DNA from 4 places in the Paenibacillus sp. USHLN196 genome. Region 2 is predicted to be linked to each of the others. Evidence: riboswitches for the same ligand, from Rfam matches in the RefSeq annotation. Region 2 holds a riboswitch; each other region holds the start of a gene.
The links. Region 2 has a riboswitch for cyclic di-AMP ahead of WFI24_RS32110 (3D domain-containing protein). Riboswitches for the same ligand answer to the same signal wherever they lie in the genome.
Positions count from the first base shown of each region.

Region 1: linked by a shared signal. The riboswitch ahead of WFI24_RS02885 (3D domain-containing protein) and the one ahead of WFI24_RS32110 (3D domain-containing protein) in region 2 are both predicted to bind cyclic di-AMP.
Region 3: linked by a shared signal. The riboswitch ahead of WFI24_RS31425 (C40 family peptidase) and the one ahead of WFI24_RS32110 (3D domain-containing protein) in region 2 are both predicted to bind cyclic di-AMP.
Region 4: linked by a shared signal. The riboswitch ahead of WFI24_RS12230 (C40 family peptidase) and the one ahead of WFI24_RS32110 (3D domain-containing protein) in region 2 are both predicted to bind cyclic di-AMP.

Region 1 is NZ_JBBCYH010000001.1:666,403-672,432, forward strand. It holds gene WFI24_RS02860 (DUF4178 domain-containing protein) at 1-441, opposite strand, end outside; gene WFI24_RS02865 (DUF350 domain-containing protein) at 465-866, opposite strand; gene WFI24_RS02870 (PspA/IM30 family protein) at 962-1,633, opposite strand; gene WFI24_RS02875 (prenylated flavin chaperone LpdD) at 1,745-2,086, opposite strand; gene WFI24_RS02880 (polysaccharide deacetylase family protein) at 2,240-3,034, shown strand; gene WFI24_RS02885 (3D domain-containing protein) at 3,148-3,819, opposite strand; cyclic di-AMP (ydaO/yuaA leader) riboswitch at 3,822-4,019, opposite strand; gene WFI24_RS02890 (amino acid ABC transporter ATP-binding protein) at 4,237-4,959, opposite strand; gene WFI24_RS02895 (ABC transporter substrate-binding protein/permease) at 4,946-6,030, opposite strand, start outside.
Region 2 is NZ_JBBCYH010000024.1:50,485-56,514, forward strand. It holds gene rnmV (ribonuclease M5) at 1-456, opposite strand, end outside; gene WFI24_RS32110 (3D domain-containing protein) at 612-1,796, opposite strand; cyclic di-AMP (ydaO/yuaA leader) riboswitch at 2,069-2,322, opposite strand; gene WFI24_RS32115 (TatD family hydrolase) at 2,564-3,334, opposite strand; gene WFI24_RS32120 (HD domain-containing protein) at 3,667-4,944, opposite strand; gene WFI24_RS32125 (AbrB/MazE/SpoVT family DNA-binding domain-containing protein) at 5,251-5,505, shown strand; gene rsmI (16S rRNA (cytidine(1402)-2'-O)-methyltransferase) at 5,742-6,030, opposite strand, start outside.
Region 3 is NZ_JBBCYH010000022.1:47,587-53,616, forward strand. It holds gene asnB (asparagine synthase (glutamine-hydrolyzing)) at 1-1,595, opposite strand, end outside; gene WFI24_RS31425 (C40 family peptidase) at 1,802-2,275, opposite strand; cyclic di-AMP (ydaO/yuaA leader) riboswitch at 2,281-2,414, opposite strand; gene WFI24_RS31430 (response regulator transcription factor) at 2,581-3,288, opposite strand; gene WFI24_RS31435 (sensor histidine kinase) at 3,390-4,781, opposite strand; gene WFI24_RS31440 (nitrite reductase) at 4,888-5,508, opposite strand; gene WFI24_RS31445 (WD40/YVTN/BNR-like repeat-containing protein) at 5,780-6,030, opposite strand, start outside.
Region 4 is NZ_JBBCYH010000004.1:493,143-499,172, forward strand. It holds gene WFI24_RS12210 (xanthine phosphoribosyltransferase) at 1-141, shown strand, start outside; gene WFI24_RS12215 (hypothetical protein) at 239-568, shown strand; gene WFI24_RS12220 (hypothetical protein) at 688-906, shown strand; gene WFI24_RS12225 (carboxymuconolactone decarboxylase family protein) at 1,032-1,361, shown strand; gene WFI24_RS12230 (C40 family peptidase) at 1,459-1,923, opposite strand; cyclic di-AMP (ydaO/yuaA leader) riboswitch at 1,929-2,060, opposite strand; gene pelA (pectate lyase) at 2,480-3,442, shown strand; tRNA gene WFI24_RS12240 (tRNA-Leu) at 3,617-3,701, shown strand; gene WFI24_RS12245 (alpha-galactosidase) at 4,130-6,030, shown strand, end outside.

The DNA.
Region 1 (6,030 bases), on a different contig from region 2:
TCTGTCTTGCCACTCCACGCGAAGAAGCATATTATCATCAGACTGATACTGCCATACCAATTGTTCTCCAGCCTGGCCATAGGGAGTTCTGCCTGCCGTGGATACCATGCCTCCATATTCTTCCTCCAGATGATATGCACGGCCATCCAGGTCGAGTAATGTAGGCACCTCATCAGGTGCATCAAGCCTGCCGTCAATCGGTGTGTATAAGGCATAACGGGTGATTTCCCGTTCTTCAATATGCAAATATCGAAAAGCGGTACCATCCTGCAGCGTAAGCACAACTGCATTTCGAGCGCGATTTTGTACCCGACCAACGACTTCATAAGTGACGAGAGAAACCTCACAGATATCACCAGGTGCAAGCTGTAGCATGGTTTTCTCTGCCTGCGGCGGTTCAGGTTTCGTTAGTATTCCTTTAATACGTTTCCATACACTCATGATAATTACTCCTGTTCCTTATCTTATAAACAAGCTGCAATAATCAGTGCGCCCACGATATGTAAAGCGCCAGAGAACAACCCGTATCCTGTCTTCCCTTGCTGAATTCCGGTATCCAGATCCAGAGTGGCCCATTTGCGAATCATAAAGTGTACGACACTCTCCAGAATCAACAAAATGATAAAGGATACAACGGAGACCAACAGTGCTTCTCCCAGGTGACCAGCCGTAGAAATGGACGTAGCCAGAACATACCCTTGCGCAAATAATTTCATCACCATACGTGTAGTAACAGCCATATTGCCAGCCTTAACTTCAGCAAAATCCTTATATTTCGTAAACAGTGAATCAACATACATCAAAACAAACAGCAAAACCGCACCAGATCCGGTCCAGACCAGCATCGCCAAAATGTTCAAATCCATTTACACAGCCCCCACATATCAACATGAACCGCATTTAAAAGCGAAGGAGAAACACTCTTCTCCTCCGCTGGTTAACCCTGCTGACAACCAAGGTGTTAGTTCTTATTATCGTACTGTTTCATCAATGCTGCCAGTTCGTCTTCAACAGCCTTGTCTTTACCCAGCTTCTCGAACTCTTCATCAAGCGACTTGCCTTTGGATGACATCTCGTTGCTTGCTTCAGCTTGTGCTTCCATTTGCATCATTTTCTCTTCCATTCGCTTCATGCCGGCACTTGCCGTATCCGAGCCAAATCCATTCAACGCTTTGTTGATTTCCGTTTGGGCTTTTGCTGCATTGTAGCGGGCTACCAATGTTTCACGTTTGTTCTTCATTTGAGTCAACTGCTTACGCATCTCGTCGAGCTTGCCACGCAGGTTATCTGCAGAAGCCTTGTTCTGATCATAGCTGGTTTTGTACTCAGCCATCTTCTCTTCAGCAACCTTTTTCTCTTCAAGAGCCCGGCGAGCCAGGTCCAGGTTCTGAGCACGTGCCGCCGTGTGCGCCTGTTCTTCACGTTTCTTCACAAGCGCTTCCTGCTCTTCGAACAACTGCTTGAATTTCTTCTCAATGGCGATCTGTGCGGCTACTGCTTTCTCCGCATCCTCCAGATCCTCTTGCATGTCACGGATATATTGGTCCGTCATCTTGATTGGATCTTCTGCCTTGTCAATAATGGCATTAATGTTAGACATCGTTAAATCACGCAATCGTTTGAAAATGGACATTATGGTATTCCTCCTAGTCGATATTACATCGTATATAATTATACATACGTAAGAATCTACATCTCGTTTCAATTTTAGCAAATAAAATCAAAACATGCGATTGCTCTTACGTCAGGAAGATTGTTTATCCTTATTCAGATGATCCTCCATCAACCTCTCTGCAGTCTGCACGATTTCGTCGATCTGCATCCGTGTAATGGAATCAAAATGGATACCCATAATTACCGTAACGGTTACTTTCAGCTGCAGGGCAGCTTTTCGGGCAAGCCGTTCACAGAGCTCTTGTTCCTTATGACCCGGAATATGTACCGTAGTCCCACTAACCCGCTCATGATCGACATAGAACGTGGCTACAGCGCCAATATGCGCCTTTCCTCCGGTAACGAGAAAAACCTTATCCTCTCCTGCTTCAATCACCTGTAAACGTATCGATTTCAAATCATATGTACTCATAGCCATCCACCTATCCTTCTCTATATGTTATATATGGAGGAATTATGGCTTTCATGAGCTACATCGGCAATGAAAATTCTCACACTACGCATAACTTATGGATACCCCGGGCATACCAAAGAGAACGTCATTTTGGAAAAGGAGGCCGTTATTATGCGCGTACGCCTCATTATGCTGATGGTTATCGTTATTTTTCTCGGAGGGTATCATGCTCCAGTTGTTTCATCGCGGGATGCTTCAAGCCCGCCAAGTGAGTCGGTATCAGGTTCAGATTCCGCGGAACAAGAACAACTGACATTGGGACAATTACGTCAAAAATATGCCGATACGTTCAAAACCAATGGTCCTTCAACCAAACAGGTTGCACTGACTTTTGATGATGTGCCCGATCCACGATTTACTCCGCAGGTGCTGGATGTATTGAAAAAATACAAAGTCAGAGCTACCTTCTTCATCGTGGGTAGTCGTGCTGAGAAACATCCGGATCTGGTAAAACGCATGGTTAAGGAAGGACATATCGTTGGCAATCACAGCTATAATCATCCGGAATTCGGTAAGCTGTCGATGAATGCCTTTCGCAAACAAATTTTACATACCGGCGATATTATTCACCACCTCACGGGATATACCCCCAAAATGATACGGCCACCTTATGGTGACATTAATGAGGAACAGCTGAAATGGGCTGCCAGACAGCATTATAGCATTGTGAACTGGAATGTGGATTCGTTGGACTGGAAAGGCCTCTCCAAGGAAAAGGTGAAAGATAATATCCTATCTGCCGTGAAACCTGGTTCCATCGTTCTGCAGCATGCAGGAGGCGGTGTGGGCTCTAACCTGAACGGCACGATTGAGGCTCTGCCCGAAGTCATTGAGGAACTGCGTCACCGCGGATATGAACTGGTCACGTTGGACGAAATGTTGGGATTGCCTAAGGCCAAAGATTAGAATGTCCATGATCCGTGTCAAGAAATGATTACGAATGTTAAAAGGGTGCCTGTTCAATCGCAAGTTAGCGACTGCCAGACACCCTGTTTGAATTCATTAGATGTAATTACTTGCTACTTCAGAATGTACAGCTCGATATCCTGAAAACCAAATGTGCTTACGGACTGCTTGCTACCCGGAATGAAGATATCAATTCGGTGACCCTTGATTGCTCCACCCACATCACGTGCTGTGGCTACAAAAGCCTGTTTGGGCAATCCTGGATGGCTGTGACCTGTGACCAATACTTTGGTTCCGAGCGGAATCACACTTGGATCAACTGCAATCGTACCCAGTTCAAGATCATTGCCGAAGTAATCCACAGGACCCCATCCTCCATTTTCGGACGGATCTGCAGAGTATGCCGTTGCTTTCACATTCACTGCTTTACTGTAATCAAACGTTTTGCCCCAGGCTTGAACCACTTTGTTATCTGCGTTAACGTCCAAGCTTGCTGTGGTAACCGTCTTCGCTTGAGCCTTGCTTTCCGTAGCGGCAGCAGCAACTTTGTTTGCTTTGCCGGGGATTGTAATTTTCAAACCACCATAAATGTTGTAAGGCGAAATGTCGTTATTTGCTTTAACCAACGTGTTAAGTGCTACTCCATATTGTTTCGATAAGGTGTAGAAGGTATCCCCCTCTTTGGCCACATGAACTGAATCTGCGTGAGCCGGAACGGCTTGAATAAGCATTGCTGTTGTCAATAATGCTACTGCTGTTTTGGCTATACGTTTCTTGTTAATCATGGTCTTCCTCCCTCATTGTGCCTGCGAAGTTAGTTGTCGGATTCGGATGAGGAGCCCACCCTATAGGTTCTTCGTTACATTTGGAATCATTATGTACCCCTAATTCACCCCAAGCAGTGTGCCGTATATCTTCCCCCTGCACGATCTGCATTGTTACATCCCCCGCACTCCCTGTCCGGAAGTTTCGGCAGAGTTCAATATATCACAATTTTGTAACCTGAACTTGTAGTAATTCTTACCAAATAATTTTCTGCACGTCATCATCTGTAAGAATACTGGATAATTTCGAGATGTTGGATACACCGATTCATAATATTAGGTAACAGAAAAGTTACTTTTCGATTTCATTAGTGGATATTACGCATAAAAAAATAGCGCTACCGACATAAAGTCAGTAACGCTATTTGATTCATGAATTTAGAGTACCTTAGCAAGAAAATCACGTGTTCGTGGATTTTTGGGTGCTCCGAACACCTCATCTGGTGTTCCTTCTTCCACAATAACCCCGCCATCCATGAACAGGATCCGGTCTCCCACTTCACGTGCAAAACCCATTTCATGCGTCACGATGACCATGGTCATCCCGCCTTCTGCAAGGCGTTTCATGACATCCAGCACTTCACCAACCATCTCGGGGTCCAGTGCCGAAGTAGGCTCGTCAAACAGCATGACATGCGGTTGCATGGCCAATGCTCTTGCAATGGCGATCCGCTGCTTCTGTCCACCGGACAGCTGATTCGGGAATGTATCTTTCTTATCGTACAAGCCCACAGTGTTAAGCAGATCAGCAGCAATTTTCTCTGCTTCCTGCGTGGATTGCTTCTTCACTTTGATTGGGGCAATTGTAATGTTTTGCTGCACCGTTTTGTGTGGGAACAGGTTAAAATGCTGGAACACCATCCCCATTTTTTCACGAGTCGCGTTAATGTTGTGCTTGGGGTCCGTTATTGAAACACCTTCAAAATCGATTTCACCTGATGTAGGTTGTTCCAAGAGGTTCAGGCAACGTAAGAATGTACTTTTACCTGAACCGGAAGGACCGATGACCACGACAACCTCGCCTTTGCCAATGGTCACGTTAATGCCCTTAAGCACATCGTTATTTCCATAAGATTTGTGTAATTGTCTAACGTCTATCACTTGCACTCAACTTCCTTTCCAGTCGTCCCAGCAGCTTGGACAAAATGAACGTCAATACAAAGTAAATGGCTGCCGCAATAACAAACGGACTCATTCCTTGGTACGTAATGTTTTTGACAACACTTGCCTGATACATAATGTCCACCATACCGATAACAGAGATAATGGAGGATTCCTTGATGATCGTTATGAATTCATTACCAATTGCCGGCAATACGGCCTTGAAAGCCTGTGGCAATATGATGTAACGCATGGCTGCACCTCTGCCCATTCCGAGGGAGCGAGCTGCTTCCAACTGGCCACGATCCACCCCTTGAATACCTGCTCGGAAAATTTCCGCAAGATAGGCACCACTATTGATGGAAAGTGTGATAATACCCGCTTGAAGGGGACTAAAATTAATACCAAATGTCAGGGCCAATCCGTAATAGATTATCATCAATTGCACTAGCATCGGAGTACCCCGAATGACTTCGACATATGCTGTTCCAATCCAACGCAGAATGGCTACATCATGCAGACGGAACAAACAGATGATCAGTCCGATGATAACCCCAAATATTACACCAAGTGCAGATAACAGGAGCGTGTATCCTACACCTGTTGCATAGAAGCTCTTGTATTGCCAGAACACTTCAATTATATTTTGTGATTTGTTCACTTTATCAGCCATCAGGAGACTGGCGTCTGTGACCATCTGTTCGATCTTATTTTCACTTTTCAATCGCTCGAGCGTTCCATTTACCGCACTTAGCAACTCTGTATTACCTTTACGGATTCCAATTGCTGCTTCTACCTGTTCTTCATCAGGAACAGCAGGAGCAAGTGCAATCACATCGTCCAGATATCCCGCAGCAACGGTATCTTCAACGATTGCTGCATTTATACGATTCGTTTGCAACTGCAACACAATATCAGAAATTTTATCGAGCGCAGTAAGCTTCGCTCCTGGGATATTCTGTCCAATCGTCTCTTGAATGGAACCCTTCTGAACCCCTATTTTTTCATTCTCCAGTTCTGCCATCGTCGGATATTTGTCTTTATCCGCACTGCGAACCATGATTACTTGTT
Region 2 (6,030 bases):
ACCATTACAATATCCAATGCCCAGCAGATTGCCCATCTCCATACGACGTGCGGCAGCCTGCGGGTGTACAATGAGTCCTGCCGCGATCAGGTCCTCCCAATCGATGAGGCTTGGAGCACCTTCGTATGAAGTATGTACGCGTTCCAGCGCGTGCCGAATCGCCTCTGGTGAGGCGTTCTCCACCCCGATGTCTCCTTTGCGCGTCGCATCGGCCTCCGGAATGAAGGCATGCTTGCAGCCTGGAACTTTATTCGCAATAATTTTACGAATGCGCTCGCCGGCATGATCTGGATCTGTGAGTACAATGACTCCCCGTCTCTCCTGAGCAAGTGCAATCCGTTTCAGAATGCGTTGGTTGATGGCTGATCCGCCTGTTTCTATCGTATCGGCTTCCACAGCCCGGCGAATGGCTACCGTGTCGTCGCGGCCTTCCACCACAATCACTTCTTTTATCATGTTCCATTTCTTCCTTTCTAACGCAAAAAGAAGAGGAATATCCTCTTCTCTGCCAAACGGCGGGGGAGACTGAATTCAGACCCCTCCGCCGCATATTCCGCATGAATCATTCATGCAACTATTTTATAGCATTCCCATTTCAAAGTAAAACGATTTTAGTTCGCTTCCGGCTTCACCGGGCCGATCACGTAGACCGTCTTGCCTTTCTTACGTCCAAAATTCAGGGCATGCTTCACACTGTCATAATATACATCAATTTTGTTGCCTTTAATGGCACCGCCTGTATCTTCCGCACGACGGAAGCCCAGACCCTCGATATATACCCACCAGCCAATTGGAATGACTTTGGGATCAACCGCAATGGTGCGCCCTTCCGTTACACGAGTACCGGAAGCTGTTTTGGTGCCAATGCCAGGCTCTTCGGAAGAGTAGGCAGTCATGGATACGTTCTTCAGTACTTTGGAGTATTTAAAAGAAGTTCCGGATACGGTAATTACTTTGCTGCCCGAGGCAGATGTTTTCTTCGAGTTCGTTGTTGTAGCCTTTTTGGTTGTAGAAGTTTGAGCCGATACTGTCTGAATCTGAGGTTCTTTCACGACCGGTTTCGCTTTGGTGCCGACAGCAATCACTTTATCTACACGATTATTCGCGACCGATTTGCCAACCATTTTTTTGGAGACCAATTCTCCATCCTGGAATACCTTTTCAATATGCTGTACAAGTTTGCCTTCTTTGCCGTTCACAACGACACGGTTATCCCCTTTGTACAAGCTAGGGTCAGCCGTTTTAATTACTTTGTAAGCAATCGGTTGCTCTACTTCCACTGTACGCTTTGTTACACGCACTACACGGATCTTCATATCCGCTTTGATAGCAGTTCCAAGCGCCGGATATACTTTATCATTATTTTCAACTTGAATACCTGACTTTTGAATTGCATCTTCTACCGATGAATCGGTTGTATACAGAGTCTTGGTGTCTCCGTCTGCCGTAATGTTGACTGGAACGGCCCGCTCAATAACGATTCGGTCTCCATCTGTAATTGCTCCATTGAGCGGAATGGATACCTGATCGTGAGGGCTGACTGTGATTGACTGCTCCTCCAGCATTTCCTGAAGCATTCCTGTACGAGTCTCTACCACCTGAGCTTTGCCATCAATAACCAGTGAAATTTGTTTCCCGGCCTGACCGTAAACGACTAACAAGATCATGATTGTAAGCGCAATTGAGAAAATCGCGATCAATGCCATTTGACGCATGTTCTCATGCTTCCACCGCAACGCGAAAGACTTACTGGATGATCGTGACTCATGGGTCTCTTCTGGTTGGAATGTGCCCACTTCTCCGTCCTCCTTCATAGCCTCGCCGTCTAAAGTAATGCATGATGTCTTTGACGTGACTATACCAATTTTTCTACAGAACACAGATCGGACCATATGACCGGTTCTGCACCATGAATCAATCTTCGCAACATGATGTCATCCTCCTGAATACCTACCGTATGATGACAACCTTTCTTTTATTCAAAAACAAAAAAAGCCAAAGAAAGAGTGTAAGAGGAACTCTTTCGTGGCTTCCGAATGATTTTGAATATCGGAAATTCATGCACGAGGTTGCCTCTCTTTTTCCGCTTGCGAGGTTAGCTGTCGGGTTCGGGCGAAAGAGAGCCGCCCTATCTTGGGTCATCCGCTCATGGCGGACGCCCTTGAATTCACCCCGAGACCCAAAGAAGAAATCAAATATGGCTTCGCAATTCCTTTCGCTGCTTTTGGGTCAGCGAATGATGCGCAGCAGCTAAATACACCGCTGTTTAAGCCTTATTGGTTCCCCCGCTCTCCGTTAACGGAGACTCAGCGAGACTGATTCATGAAAGTAATGTTGTTTCATCGGAAAGTGTCCCTTTGTTCATCCCCCGAACATCTGTCCAATTTTCCGCACAACAATTCACTGAAAAGATGATATCCTGTTTTGATGCATGTTGTAAAGCGTTGATCAAGTACGTTTTTCTGAATATTTGGTTAAAATATTGTAATATTCTTGATTTATTTGGATCAAAGAGCAAATTACCTCCGCTTACCTGCCTTTTTCACCTGATTTACTCAATTTTTTAACGAATCCCAAATCGTTCCATGGCATTTCTGGTCGTTATTGCAGCAATTTCCTCTACCGAAATGCCTTTAATTTCCGCTGCTGCCTCTGCAACCAGACGTACATGCGCTGTTTCATTTCGTTTCCCACGATACGGATGAGGTGTCAGATATGGAGCATCTGTTTCAATGAAAAACCGGTCCATCGGAACCTTCGCCAGCACCTCTTTGGGCTGTTTTGCATTTTTGAATGTGATCGGGCCTCCAAAGGACAGGTGGAAGCCCATATCGAGACAACTTTTCGCGGTTTCCCAGCTGCCTGAGAAGGAGTGCATAACACCACCAACCTCGCTAGCTTTCTCTTCGCGCAAAATTCTTATAATATCTTCGTGCGCATCTCGATTATGGATGACAATGGGCATGTTCACTTCACGAGCCAATGCAATTTGTTGTCGTAATACGCGATGCTGCACTTCCTTTGGTGAAGTATCCCAGTGATAATCCAACCCAATCTCACCAATCGCAACCACTTTTTCATGCTTGCATAAAGATGCAATCCATTCCAGATCGCCCTCCTGCATTGTGATCGCATCTACGGGATGCCACCCTACAGCTGCATATATAAAATCATATGTTTCAGCAAGTTTCATGGTGGTCGGGATCGTCTCACGGTTAAAGCCAATGTTGATCATGCGACCAACTCCGGCATCCACAGCACGCTGAATCATGTCCTCGCGGTCCTCGTCGAATTGTGGTGCATCCAGATGTGTATGTGTGTCGAAAAGCATCATGGTTGTATCTCCCTTCATGTCGAACTAACGACTATCTTTGTTTAAAAATTCAATGTGTAAAATTCAATATATCATTGCTTCATAGATAAAACATTTTGGAGAATCTGTATATTGCCATCATTACATTCATTGCATCGCAACTACAATATATAGAAGATGTATAGATATTCTCATCTACATATGGCTGATTGAGATGATTCCACTTGCTTGCATTTACAAAATTATGTCGATCTACATATACTGCCCATTAAAGCAGATTACTGTATCATGAAAAATAGCTCTTTTAGAAAGTCTTTTGAACACAAAGTTTTCACCAAGTTGTACCCTCATCATTACAAGAAATAGGAGCGTATATGGGACGGTAATTCATGAATAATCGCATCCACCTTGTTTTGCGGGTAATACAAATGATGTTTGCCCCGATGCAGCCCACTAATGGACCGGACAATGTCGGATACTTCTGACAACTCATGTAACTTGTCCTGTCGATCGAGCAGAAGAATCTGCTTATCTGTGGATTCATCCGGACGAAACACATCATACGGATTATCCGACGGAAAATCAATTTCAAGATCATATTCGGGATTGAGACCTGCCTGGATAAAAGCTTCCCGAATCTCTTCCATCATTGTCAAGTCGGTCTGTTCAAGCTCTACATACTTATATAACTTGCGATCCATGAAACGTTCGCATAACTCACTCAGAACAGCATCGTCCTCCTTGCGCCACTGCGCAAATGCCGTCTGAATCAGGGCTTCGTCCAACTGCAAATATTCATCTACCGATAGTTCTCCTTCAAATAATTGAGGAAGTGGATCGATCAAGAAGCGGAATTGGAAACCTTCTTCTATGAGTGCTTTCGCTCGCTTGAATATTTGCCGCAATATGATTTCGGAACTACGGGTTACCGGATGAAAGTAAATCTGCCAATACATCTGGTACCGAGACATTAAGTAATCCTCCACAGCATGCATGCCTGACTCCTTGACTACAATTCGTCCATGATAGGGACGGAGCATGCGAAGGATACGATCAAGGTCGATCGTGCCATAATTTACTCCCGTAAAGTAAGCATCCCTGAGCAAATAATCCATTCGGTCTGCATCCAGAGGACTAGTCACCAGATTGACCACAATGGGCTGCTCATACGTTTTTTGAATCACAGAAGCCACTTTCTCAGGAAAATCATGAGCATACCGTCTTAAGATTGCCCCTACTTCGGTATCACCTGTGATGATGCGACAAGTCCAATCTTCATGATTCATGTCAAAAGCTTCCTCAATGGAATGAGAGAACGGCCCATGCCCAAGATCATGAAGTAGAGCTGCGCATAGCGCTACAATCTTTTCTTCCTTTGGCCAGTCTGAATAATGACTTCTTTCAAATTGAGAGATGATCTTGCGCGTAATCTCATACACACCCAGTGAATGTGAGAAACGACTGTGCTCTGCTCCATGAAAGGTAAGATAAGAAGTCCCCAACTGACGAATCCGGCGTAACCGCTGAAACTCCGGGGTGTTGATTAACTCCCATATAATCGGATCTTGCACGTGGATATAATTATGTACCGGATCTTTAAACACTTTCTCTTCCGTTAGACGTTGTTCCATGTCGACTCACTCCTTTAATTTCTTATATATTAACGCTTTGACCTCTACGATTCGACATGATTTGACGAACTTTGTCGAATAAGGTAGTTTTGTCGTTTTCCAAATCGACAAAGCTGACATTGATGTTTAAATACGAAAAACAGCTTGCAATCCCTTACCACCATTAACCTTAGGAAAAACAGCCTTAATTTTAAGCTAATTTTAAGGTTGACTGATTTGGGAATCGTTGGTATGATGAGTATCATAAAACATAAAATAATGTCGAATAATGACAAAGATAGTTAGCTGAGAGGAGCACTGATTATAATGATGAAATCAACAGGTATTGTAAGAAAAGTGGACGAACTGGGACGGGTAGTTATTCCAATTGAATTGCGCCGTACGCTCGGTATTGGTGAAAAAGATGCTCTGGAAATCTATGTTGACGGCGAGCGCATCATGTTGAAAAAATACGAGCCTGCTTGTATCTTCTGTGGTAATGCAGAGAACGTTACTTACTTCAAAGGTAAAATCGTTTGTAACGAATGTATTTCCGAAATCCCTGCACCTGTAGCAAAATAAAAAATTACAGGTACACTGGACTTATCTACATTGTTATTTCTAACCTTTTTAATATTCCTTAATGGCCTTCCCGGTGTGAATACACCGTGGAAGGTATTTTTTTTCCCTGTTATGGGTTCCATTACCCAAATGAGTCTGTCACACTCCACCAAGGAGAGAGTGGTAAACATTCGTTTGGAATTATTTTGAACCACTCTGTTCTTTTAATGTTCCACTCATGTTGGAGGTCAGATTCGCTATTCGATTAACGCATTATATACATCGCGCTTCGTCAGACCACGATCGGTTGCCGTCTTTTTCATCGCATCTTTGCGGTTATGTCCTTCACCCTCATAATGACTGACATGATCGGCGAGCGACATGAGCTGCCACCACGCTTCGCGCTCAGCCTTACGCTCCTCTTCCTTGATGCCTTCTACCAGTAAACAGTACTCACCCAGAGGCGGATGCTCTTCAAGCCAGTCGATGCATTCCTTCACACTACCCCTTGCAAATTCCTCATGACGCTTGGTTAACTCACGAGCC
Region 3 (6,030 bases), on a different contig from region 2:
ATAGCATCACGGAGTAATAATTTAGTTGCTGTGGGTGTAACTTTATACTTAGTAGGGATGGTAGCAGCTAATTCAAATACTTTGGTATCTACAAAGGGAACGCGAAGTTCCAAGGAATTTGCCATCGACATTTTGTCTGCTTTCATTAGGATATTCCCACGTAGCCACGTATGAATATCAATATACTGCATCTGTGTGACTTCATCATATAACTTCGCTTGTTCATAAAGTGGCTTAGTCACCTGCTGGGTTGGTTTACATACTCCCTGCTCCGATAACCATGGTGCTAATACCTTACTTTTTTCATGATCCATAAAAATCTTCGCATTTCCAAAGTAACGTTCTTGCAGAATAAGACTCCCTCTTTCCAAGAATCCTTTGCCTTTCATGCCGGTAGGCAGTAATCGTCCAAGATGTCCTGCAAGACTTCTCCATGGACCTGGAAGACCCTGAAACATGCGGAGAGCATAGGGTTCCCGATAAATGTTGTAGCCACCAAAAAATTCATCTGCACCTTCACCTGAAAATGCCATCTTAACATGCTGACTAGCCAACTTCGATACAAAGTAGAGACCCACGGCTGATGGGTCTGCTACTGGCTCATCCATATGCCATATTAGAGAAGGTAGTATATCTATATAGTCGCGGGCATTAATCCGAATTTCATGATGCTCAGTCCCTAAATAGGCTGCTGTCTTCCTAGCATCATCCAATTCACTATAGCCCGGCATATCAAATCCAACGCTGAATGTTTGGGTTGGCTCCAAGCGATGAAGTAAACCAACTAAACTGCTTGAATCAATACCACCCGATAAGAATGCTCCCCTAGGGACATCTGAGTTCTTATGAATACGAACAGATTCCGTTATTACTGATCGTGTTTCCTCTACTAAATCGGAATACGACCTACTTTCATGGGGCTCAAACTTCACTTCGTAATACGGTCTGATGGTCATTCCATTATTCTGTACAATCAAATAATGGCCTGCTTTCAGTTTATGGATCTCTTTGAACATCGTTAGAGGTTCAGGTACATATTGAAATGTGAGATACTGATAAAGAGCATTTTCATCCACTTCCCTATCAATCCTACCTGAAGCCAGCAACGTTTTAATTTCAGAGCCAATCATGTATCCGGAGGCGGTCTCACTGTAATAAACAGGCTTGATTCCGAAATGATCCCGTGCCGCAAATAAAAGATCACTCCTTTGATCCCATATGGTGAACCCAAACATGCCTCGTAAATAGTTGACACATTTAATTCCAACGTCCTCATAAAGCCTCAGTAATACTTCGGTATCGGAATCTGTATAAAATGTATACCCCTTCTGACTCAACCAATCCCTCAACTCTTTATAATTATAAATCTCTCCATTGAATACCAACCAAATATCTTTGTTCTCATTGGTCATGGGCTGTGCCCCGTGCTCAATATCCAGTATACTTAGTCTCCTAAAACCCAGACCGATATGATCATGGATATATATCCCTTCATCATCTGGGCCACGATGAGCTATGGAGTCCGTCATCTGTTGCAGAATGTTTGCATCTACTGGCACATGATATTTGTTATATAAACTTACAAATCCACACATTGGGCTAATCTCCTCTAATCGATATAAGATTAGTTTAGCCTTCATGTATGTGGAATCTGTGTAAGAATACTGTCTATATCATAAATCACGTTCTTTTAAGTTATCTATATATTTACTGGATTAGTTCATTGGAGTGATTCTATATGTTCGAGGCAAGTTGTAAACAAAATGGACAAACCCGTCTCCTCACGGGCTTGTCCATATTTTTAATGACTGTCGTCAATCATTTTAAGATAGTTCTGCTCGCTAACCACTCGGCGAGCTGTAACATATCTGGATTTATAATAACTTTCAGATAAGCTACTAATTCGAACACCTTTACTGCTTGATGAATGTGCAAATTGATTGTTACCTACATAAATGCCCGCATGGGAAATGCTGCGACCATTTGTATTGAAGAAAACGAGATCTCCTGGGCGTAGTTCTTCTTTTTCTACAAACGATCCCTTTGTTGCTTGCATACTAGAGGTGCGCGGCAAATCTAGTTTAAATGCATTAAAAACATAAAGGATAAAACCGGAACAATCAAAACCTGATGTTGTGGTCCCACCATAAAGGTAGGGCGTTCCAACCACTTCTTTTATTTCTTCAGTTAGTTTTGCCTGACTAGCAAATGCTCCCGTTGCTGTGGAGGTAAATAAAACTGCTGCTCCAAGCACCGACAAAATGACCTTTTTCAAACTTTTGTTCCTCCCTTAGATGCCTACGGAGTTAGCTTAAGGATTCGGTTAAAGGCTCCCTATATTCTTATCTTGCAAGAATAATTCACCCAACAAATGGTTCCCCCGTTTTCAATACGAAATTCGGCAAAAATAGTTAAATGTTTGTAACCTATAGAGTATTATATTGTTATAATGTGTGGATTTTATGTAGAATTCTCATATATCTTACTCTACAAAAAATGAAAAGACCGTCCCCTGTTAAATTCAGGGAACGATCGCTTCTTAGGACAAATTCTTTTTTTTACCAGCTTCTACTTATAAGCTCAAGGCTCTTCTACACTATACAACCACTTATATCCTATGCCCCAAACTGTTTGAATGGGATTCTGTTCTAATCCAGCCAACTGTAACTTCTCGCGGATATTTTTGACGTGGGTGTCCACGACTCGGTTATCCCCAAAAAAGTCACTTCCCCACAGACGTTCAATGATTTCATCTCTAGAGAAAACTCTTTGTGGGTGCTCAGCCAACATAAGCAAGATATCAAGTTCCTTTTGGGTTAAATCCAGATTTGTGTCTAATACCAAAACTTGTCTTCGATCTGGATAAATAATCATGTCTGAATACACGATTTTTCTACCGACTTCTTTTAGGCTCGAAGACTGTGAAGATCGTCGAATAAGTGCAAACAGGCGAGCGATGAGTTCATCTGAATTTACAGGTTTCACCATATAATCATCAGCACCCACTCCTAAGCCATGCACCTTATCCTTCACATCCCCTCGAGCAGTAAGCATTAATATAGGAGTTTCACTAAATGCTCTGATTTTTTTACAAAGATGCCAACCATCCATATCCGGCATCATAACGTCTAATAAAATGACATGATACGAATTTTTCTGAAGATAGGACAGTCCTTCGGTTCCATTATGAGCTTCCGTAATATCAAAACCTTCTTTAGTTAAATAAATACGCAATAGATTTCTCATATTCCATTCGTCATCAATAACTAATGCTTTCAACTTGTTCATATGGTCATCACCATCCAATACAAAAATCTATAGATATATTACAACATAGCCGTTCTTCTTACTTTAATTTTCAAATATCATTAGCTCAATTGTTTTACATATTATATTTTGGAACTATGTGATTTCAATGAAGAAGACGTGATGGTCGGAAAAATTATTTTAAATCGCGTGCCCTCTCCAATTTTACTTTCTACCTGTATTGTTCCTCCTTGTTGTACTACAAGACTTTGAACAATAGACAGCCCAAGTCCAGTTCCTCCATATGCCCGAGATCTGGATTTCTCAACTCGGTAAAAGCGCTCAAATATATTCGGAAGTTCTTCTGCTGAAATTCCGGGTCCCGTATCGCAAATACTTATCGCCACCCCACCTGTTTCAGAACTTAAAGAAACTTGAATATACCCCTCAGCTGTGTAACGAATGGCATTATCCAACAGATTAAGAATGATCTGTTCCAGTCGGTTAGGGTCTACAAAAATATGAGGTACGGAACTCAGGTTACTTTGAATCGTAAGATCTTTCTCTTGGGCTTTTAATTGAACCTTATCTATAGACCTTTGGATAATCGAAGTGGGTGCGACAGACATTAGTTTTAAGTCAATTTTACCTTCCTCCATCTTAGACAGTTCAAAGAGATCATTTATGATTACATTTAAACGTTGTGCTTCCTCAGAAATGATTTGTAAATATTTTTTCTTTTCTTCTTCATTTTCCACCAGATTTTTAGCCAATATGTCTGCATACCCTTCCATATAGGTAATGGGTGTTTTCAATTCATGAGAGACGTTGGCAAAGAACTCCGAACGATTATCTCGATATTGTTTTAATTCTCTAGCGAGGTCGTTTATGGCTTGTGACAATGAACCAATCTCATCTTTAGTTTCCACCGGAATTTCAAGATTCAGTTCTCCTTTGGCAATTTGGCGAGTTGCACTTTCAATTTTCAGTAATGGATTCGATAATTTTTTGGATAGAAAAAAGATGCAACCCAACGCCAATAACAGTGATCCAAATCCAGTTATAAATAGTAAATTTCTGATCGTTTGGATCGATTCTTTCATCTTTTCTAGAGAACTAATCACATAAATCCCTTTGACCGTTGGATTAGTGGTCACGGGGATACCATGAAGCAGGTAAAGTTCGTTATTTAATGTGAATTCTCTTTCCACCTTCTTCCCTTCAAACAATTTATCATTGTCCCAGATATAGTCAGGGAGAGTTGAGGCGTCTGAAGTCTTTGATTCAATGAATGTTCCTTGTGCGCTCAAGATATACATCTGGACCCCCGTAAAATCGGCCATTTGTTCTGCACTGTTACCTTGCTCCTCAAGCATAGTAGACAAATGTGCTGCTAACTCGTTGGCTTCATCGTGTACTTTAGATGACAAAAAATTCGTGAATATGAGGTTAAGTACAATGCTTAGCAATATTAAAATCCCAATAAACAAGCTGAAAATGGTAAAACTGAGTTTTAAATGAATTTTATTCCACACCGAATATATCACCTTTTGATATCATTATTAGGAAAATAAAACAGTCGCCATTATGGCGACTCATAAATATTTCCCTGTTTAATTTATTTTTGCCATTTACTATAGATTAAAGCACTCTCTTTAATTCTTCAGCAGTGATTCTCTTCAAAAACTTACTGAATTTTTCCTTACCTTTTGCATGAATTTTATAATAATCAATTATTTTCATTACAGTTTGTGTCACTTCCGCTTCCGTTAAACCAGCTAGAAAAAGTTCTGCCAAAGAAGCTTTGATCCCTTTTGGATCTCCACCTATATACATATCGAATTTATCTTTCATTTTAACGATTCCGATATCTCTCAAGAGGGGTTCACTAGTCCCAAGTGCACACCCAGCATATCCGACCTTAAGAGGTGTCGGTGTCAATATCCCCGCTATAGCTTGATTTAATTTTAGAGCAATGTCTATTCCAGACTCCTCAGCTCCTCTGCAAAAATTGCAAGCGATCAGGGCCTTAGTTGCATAACCTGCAGGGTTTACCTCAAGTCCAATGCTTCGAAGATTGTCAGTTACGACTCCTTCTGATTCAGCCGATATTTCAATATAAAATTGTTTAAACGGAGTCATCTCGGTCTTTTGCTCTGGCCCAACAAGTTTACTGATAGCTGAAAGTTGCACTGCAGTAAACAAGCTACCTCCTACTTGAACTGGTGGGGAAACTGCAATCATCAACCTTTCATTATTCACTTCTTACTCTCCTTTAATCGATTAATGTTAAAGCCTTCTTCATGTATAAAGTACTCATTTATATGACTGTATCAAAGCAATTCTTACCAGGTTCCACCGTTTAGGGTACATGAGTGCACTGAGTTATCTTTAGAATACCCCCCTATAGTATAATTTTCAAGCTTTTCTTTACACATTAAATAAGATTAAATTAAATTAGCTCATGCTGCTTAACCGTACCTCTTGGGCCTTTCATAATAAGGATAAGAGTATACCTCTAAGGTTTATTCTTTCATGATTCCCTTAAAGACCATTTCTCTCCACCATCATTGCTTTCATAGACCGAATACTGATCTGTTACAATGATGAGCTTATTCGGATCTTGTTTTGAACTTTTGATCCCCAAAGGCATCTCACCATCTAAGTCTACGTCGAGGTTAGACCATATTTTCAAATCAGTAGATTTTAAAAATCCACTTTCTGACATGATAATCGTCCTTCCATCGGACAAAGACAGTACTCCGTATGCCGGCTCATTTGTAA
Region 4 (6,030 bases), on a different contig from region 2:
GTCGGTTTCGGCGTTGTGGTCGAGAAATGTTTTCAGGCGGGAGCGCGTACGATTCGTGAACAGGGTATTCCGGTGGAAGCCTTGGTACGCATTCGTTCCCTGAACGATGGAACGGTACAATTTGACGATAACGAAATGTGACATTTTAAAGGAATAGGGCCTATTTTTTGAACTATGCCTTTGCATGACCGCGGATTTCATTTATAATGGGGTTATGTTAGGGAGAGGAGGCAACACCATGGGGAACCAACCGGCAACAGAACAATTTTTTATTGATAAGCTGGCGGAATCGAAAGTTCATTTTGAACGTGCCCTGGATTGTAAACATACGGAATTCGATGACCTTTATCCCTATATGATTGAACATCCTCAATTTTTCTGGTACAAACGCTATGTTGCCTGGTCAGAATTACTGACGATTGTAGGCTTGTGCGAAGAGTTGTCCTTCTCTTGGAAAGAACAATTTACACCGCATCAAGTGGAGTACCTTGAAGAACGTGTGATGTCCGCCAAAGTGCTTGATTTTTGGTTCGAGAAGAACGACAGCAAAGAGCACGCGCAGCGGTAACTTTCAGTCGGGACATAATTTCGAATGACATGACAGTCCAATACAGTCACGTGAGACCTAAATGACTTTTCATTTAGGTCTCTTTTTGTAAATAAATTTGGATTATAGGAGCCATGAACATGATCAGTGATACAGAACTGGACGCTCTGCGTCTGTCAGGTGAGAAAGTAAGAGTAGTGAGGGACGAGCTGGAATCTAACGATGTCACAGGAATTGTAGTTGCCTGGGATGGCGAGCAGGTACTTATCCGTCGTCAGAATCGACGTGTCGTTAAGCTGGATCGTAATTACCGATATCAGTTGTTCAGCGAGCCGCGCCAAAGTTTACTTAGTGAGTAACGCTAGAACATGAACGTTTAATTGTTTGCAATTACCATGATTTCTTGGCATAAATGACTCACTCGGGTGAGAAGATAGGTACAGTGAGGATGATCTGTAACTATAGCCGAGAGGGTGTGCTGCAAATGACATTGATGAATGATAAAGTTCATGCCTACAAGGATCAGATTGGAGCATTAAGCGATGTGCTGCCAGGTGTGGTGAAGTCGTATCATGAGTTTACCGGAGAATGTTTTCAGCCAGGTGTGATTGATGCGAAGACAAAACAGCTGATTGCGCTCGGGATTGGACTATTCGCTAACAATGAGGTATGTACCTTCTACCATGTAGAAGAAGCTCGTGCCAAAGGTGCTACAGATCAGGAGATTATGGAGACCGTTGCAGTGGCTGGAGCTGTTGGAGGCGGACATGCTCTGTCTCAGGGTGCGATGAGAGTACAAAAGGCTTTACATTAAATACAGGTAAGGTAGTACAAGGATAGGTCCATACATGACTAGCTAAACAAAAGAGGAGGTTCCGGGTGATCCGGAGCCTCCTCTTTCTATATCATACCTATATTTTCCCTAACATCTTATCGTACATAAACTGTCCAGTTACCCGACGTGCTGTTACGTAACGATCATTGAAATATGGATTGGACAACTTGGTGATGCTTACCCCTTTACTGCTGGAAGCATGAGCGAATTGGCCTCCGCCGATATATACACCTGTATGTGAAATGCCTTTGCCCATCGTATTGAAGAATACCAGATCACCTGTGCGAATGTTACTTTTGGATACCGGAGTACCTGCTTTGGCTTGCTGCTGCGAAGTACGTGGCAATTCAATGCTGTATTTGTTGAAAAGATATCTCATAAACCCGGAACAGTCGAAGCCGGCCAGCGTCGTGCCACCCCACTTGTAAGGTATACCTGTCATGTTGTTCACTACGGAGTTAATACTGCTTGCCTCTGTGCTTGTTGCCCCGGATGTAAATAGTACGGCTGCTCCAAAAATGGAGATAATCAGTTTTTTCAAAATCAATGTTCTCCCTTCGATGCCTACGGAGTTAGCTAAGGGTTCGGTAGAAGGTTCCCTATATTTCCTATGTATAAGAATAATTCACCCAAATTGGTTCCCCCGTTTTCAAACATGAAACTCGGCAATGAATAATTAAGTTTTTGTAACTATTTGAAACTATATTGCATAAATGCGTAATTGTCAAACCCATTTAAAACCCTTCGTAGTACCCCAATGTTATCGGAATTACGGTTTTTATATGAAAGAGGGCATCAAGTTTGGGTATCATTCATGACAAAAACGTCATTATTGATTCGTTGAAGGTGATTTTGGATAAATGAATAGGTTTGTCATGAGTTAAAAGAACTATTCCGTTATGTAGAATTTAAGAGATTATATTCTTTAAGTTGCATATATTGACAAAAATCTATTTTTTGCATATTATCGTCTTATCCAATCCACATATTGGATGAAAATTGATTTTATTGTGCGATAAATTCAAATAAAGGAGGTTTGGGGATTCGTATCTTAAGTAAGGTAGAAGTGGAAGATTTATTAAAACAAACATAGGAGAGTGTTATCTTTGAAAGCAAAAAAAATAGTAACTTTTGTTCTAGCATGTACCATGGTATTCTCAGCCGTTGGAATGGCAGTTCTCCCTGTAGTAACGGTATCTGCTGCCGATGCATCAGGTACAACAGCAAGTATTTCCGATGTTTTGAAGAACCAGCTGCCAGATGGAGGTTGGAGAAAAGATTATAAACAAACCAGTGGAGAATGGGCGAAGTCCACGATTGACAACAAGGCTACATACTCAGAAATTAGAAGATTGGCGAAAGAATTCAAAAAGACGAATGATCCGCGTTACTCAGCGGCTGCAATTAAAGGAATCAACTTTTTGATCAATATGCAGTATTCGAACGGTGGATGGCCGCAAGTGTACCAAAGCTCCGGATATCACAAACACATCACTTATAATGATGATGCCATGATTAACGTTATGTACATGCTGGATGAAGTAGCAACGCGTAAAGGTGACTTCTCGTTTATCGATAGTGCCCTTGCCAATCGCAGTAAGAACTCTGTTGCTAAAGGTGTAGATGCGATTCTGAATACACAGGTCGTTTCAGGCGGTAAGCTGACAGCATGGGGACAACAACATGATTCCAGTTCCCTTAAACCGGCAAGTGCAAGAATCTATGAAGTACCATCACTGACGGCTGGAGAGAGTGTAACGATTGTTAAATTCCTGAAAACCAGACCTGCTAACGCTAAAATTACGGCATCCATTAACGGAGCTGAGGCATGGTTTAACAAAGTGAAGATTACCGGTTACAAGTATGAAAGAGCAAACGGAGACAGCAAAATTATCGCTGATTCCAAAGCTGCACCGATCTGGGCTCGTTTCTACGAAGTGGGAACGGATAAACCCATCTTTATCGGTCGTGACGGGGTCGTTAAATACAAACTAAGTGATATTGATAAAGAAAGAAGAGGCGGTTATGCTTGGTACGGTAACTGGCCTTCCAAGCTGTAAATAGTAAGGAGTCGAAGGTTTCATTGCGTCAATTCCTGGTAACTATAAGTAAAGCCCGACTCAGACATAGACCTCTGGTTCGGGCTTTATTGTTATTATTTTCATTGTTGACACGATAGATTCCGCATGATATATTATTTCTTGTCGCCGAGATTGCCTACGGAGATATAATATGCGGTCGTGGCGGAATTGGCAGACGCGCACGGTTCAGGTCCGTGTGGGCTAACCCCCCGTGGAGGTTCGAGTCCTCTCGACCGCATCATATGTAATACAAGAAGGTTCCTAGAATGGTATATTGCCACTCTAGGAACCTTTTTTCTTTGTTTATTTTATTTATCCATTAATGGATAAATTTTTGTTTTGCGATGGTTTGCACCTTTATTTCAGAGGGGGTAGAGATAATAAAGACGGGCGTTGAGACCGCAGAGGTCAACTATGGAACTCAGGGCTCGACCACGATTATAACACAGGTAACTGGGAGTAGGACACCGATTCACATATCATAAGTTTCTCTATATCTCCAGGACGTACCTACAGGGTCAAGTTGAGTTAAATCGCGTTATGGATCGGAAGATCGTTGCATGGAAAATGCTCTATTCGGTCTTTATAATGAGGGCAGACTTGGGTGGATGAGACATAACCAGCTCCGCTCAGGTCACAGCATGCAACAATAAGGAGGCATATGATGTGCTAACTAGTGATACAGCCGTACACGTGCAGCAACAGAATGTTAATCTTGTAAGCGTTACAAATGGGCACGTTAGCCTGGAGATCAATCTTGAAAATGGTGAAGTGTCCTGCATCGGCAACCAATCTTCCCATGTGAAGGGCATTCGTAGTGCTTTTCGCTGGCAGGGCCGGGAATACAGCACGGATCATTATCAGAACCATGAGCTGACGGCACAGGAATATATTGTTCGAGAAGGTTTTGGAAAAGGCATCCGCTTGGTCATTCTGCATAAAGCATCGTTGCTGCCGCAGCTGGAGCAGCATTTCTATATATATGAATCCTCACCGTATGTACTGGTGCAGACCGTTATAGTCGGTGATAAAGAGCTTAAGGCGAACCGAATGGCTGTCATCCAATCCAAAACCATATCGATCGGCGGAGAATTCGATCAGGATGAACCAAGCATTCTGCGTATTCCGTTTGACAACGATAAATGGGTCAGATATACGGTGGTTAAGCCGCCGCTTGATGTGGAGAGTTACGAGGCGACAGCCTTGTTCGCGCCTGACAGCCGCCGGGGAATTGTGATGGGTTCCCTTACGCATCAGGTATGGAAAACAGGGATTCGTATGCAAAGCGAAAAAAGCGGACATATCGAAGGTCTTGATCTGTACGGCGGTGCCGTGAGTGAACTGACTCGCGATTCCCAGCCTCATGGTTATGTGAAGGGAAAGAGAGTTGAATCCCCGTTGGTATTCGTCGGGTTCTATGAAGACTACCGCGAAGGTCTTGAAGCCTACGGTCAGGCTAATAGCTGGATTGAGGCTCCATTACCTTGGGAGGGCGGTGTCCCGATTGGATGGAACAGTTGGTCTGCGGCCATGAGTGATCTGGACTATGATCTGTATACAGCGACCAGCGATTTTCTGAAAAATGAAGTACAGTTACTTGGATTCGAGAATGAGGATACGTTATATATCAACTTTGATGCTTTCTGGGACAATTTTACGCCGGAAGAAATGAAGAATGCGCTGGACCGGGTACGGCAAAATGGTCATAGAGCAGGGACGTACTGGACTCCATTTGCCTTCTGGGGAGGGCCTGATCAATTCGGTCAGGCGGTCGAAGGAACGAGTGGAAAATACACCTATGGAGACATTCTGCTGCGTGACAGTGAGGGCGAAATTTTGCCAGATGTAGACGGTGGTCTGGCGATAGACCCGACACATCCTGGCAACCTGCAAAGAATTGACTGGTTCACGGACAAATTCATCTCGGAAGGTTTCGAATATATCAAACTGGATTTCTTGGCACATGGCGCCCTGGAAGGACAGCACCACAATTCTGATATTTCAACAGGGATCGCGGCTTATCATTATGGCATGTCTTATTTGCAGCATAAGCTCTCGCCAGAAGTAATTGGACGGCCATTTTTCATTAACTTGTCCATCGCGCCATTATTCCCCTATGCATTTGCCCACAGCCGCCGTATTTCCTGTGATGTCTTCGGTACACTTGCGGATACGGAATATCTGTTGAACTCGTTGACACACGGCTGGTGGATGAGCAATACGCTTTATCGTTACAATGATCCGGATCATTCCGTGTTATACAAGAGCTTCAACCAGGAAGCTACCGGCTGGCATGAAGGACGCAGCCGCCTGACCGCTTCAGTTATTGCCGGAACGGTGCTCCTGCTCGGGGATGACTTCCGCAAAGAGGAAGCTGCCGAACGGGCAAGAGCTTGGCTTGGTAACACGGATATTTTGAACGTTGCTCGTATGGGCAGAACTTTCCGACCAGTTGAAGGTGATTTTGGGAAGCTGTCTTCTGACGTGTTTGTCCTTGAATCGCCGCAAGAGAAGAGTTTCTATCTCGCCGTTTTCAATTTTAATGCTGAACAAACTGTGGTTAAATC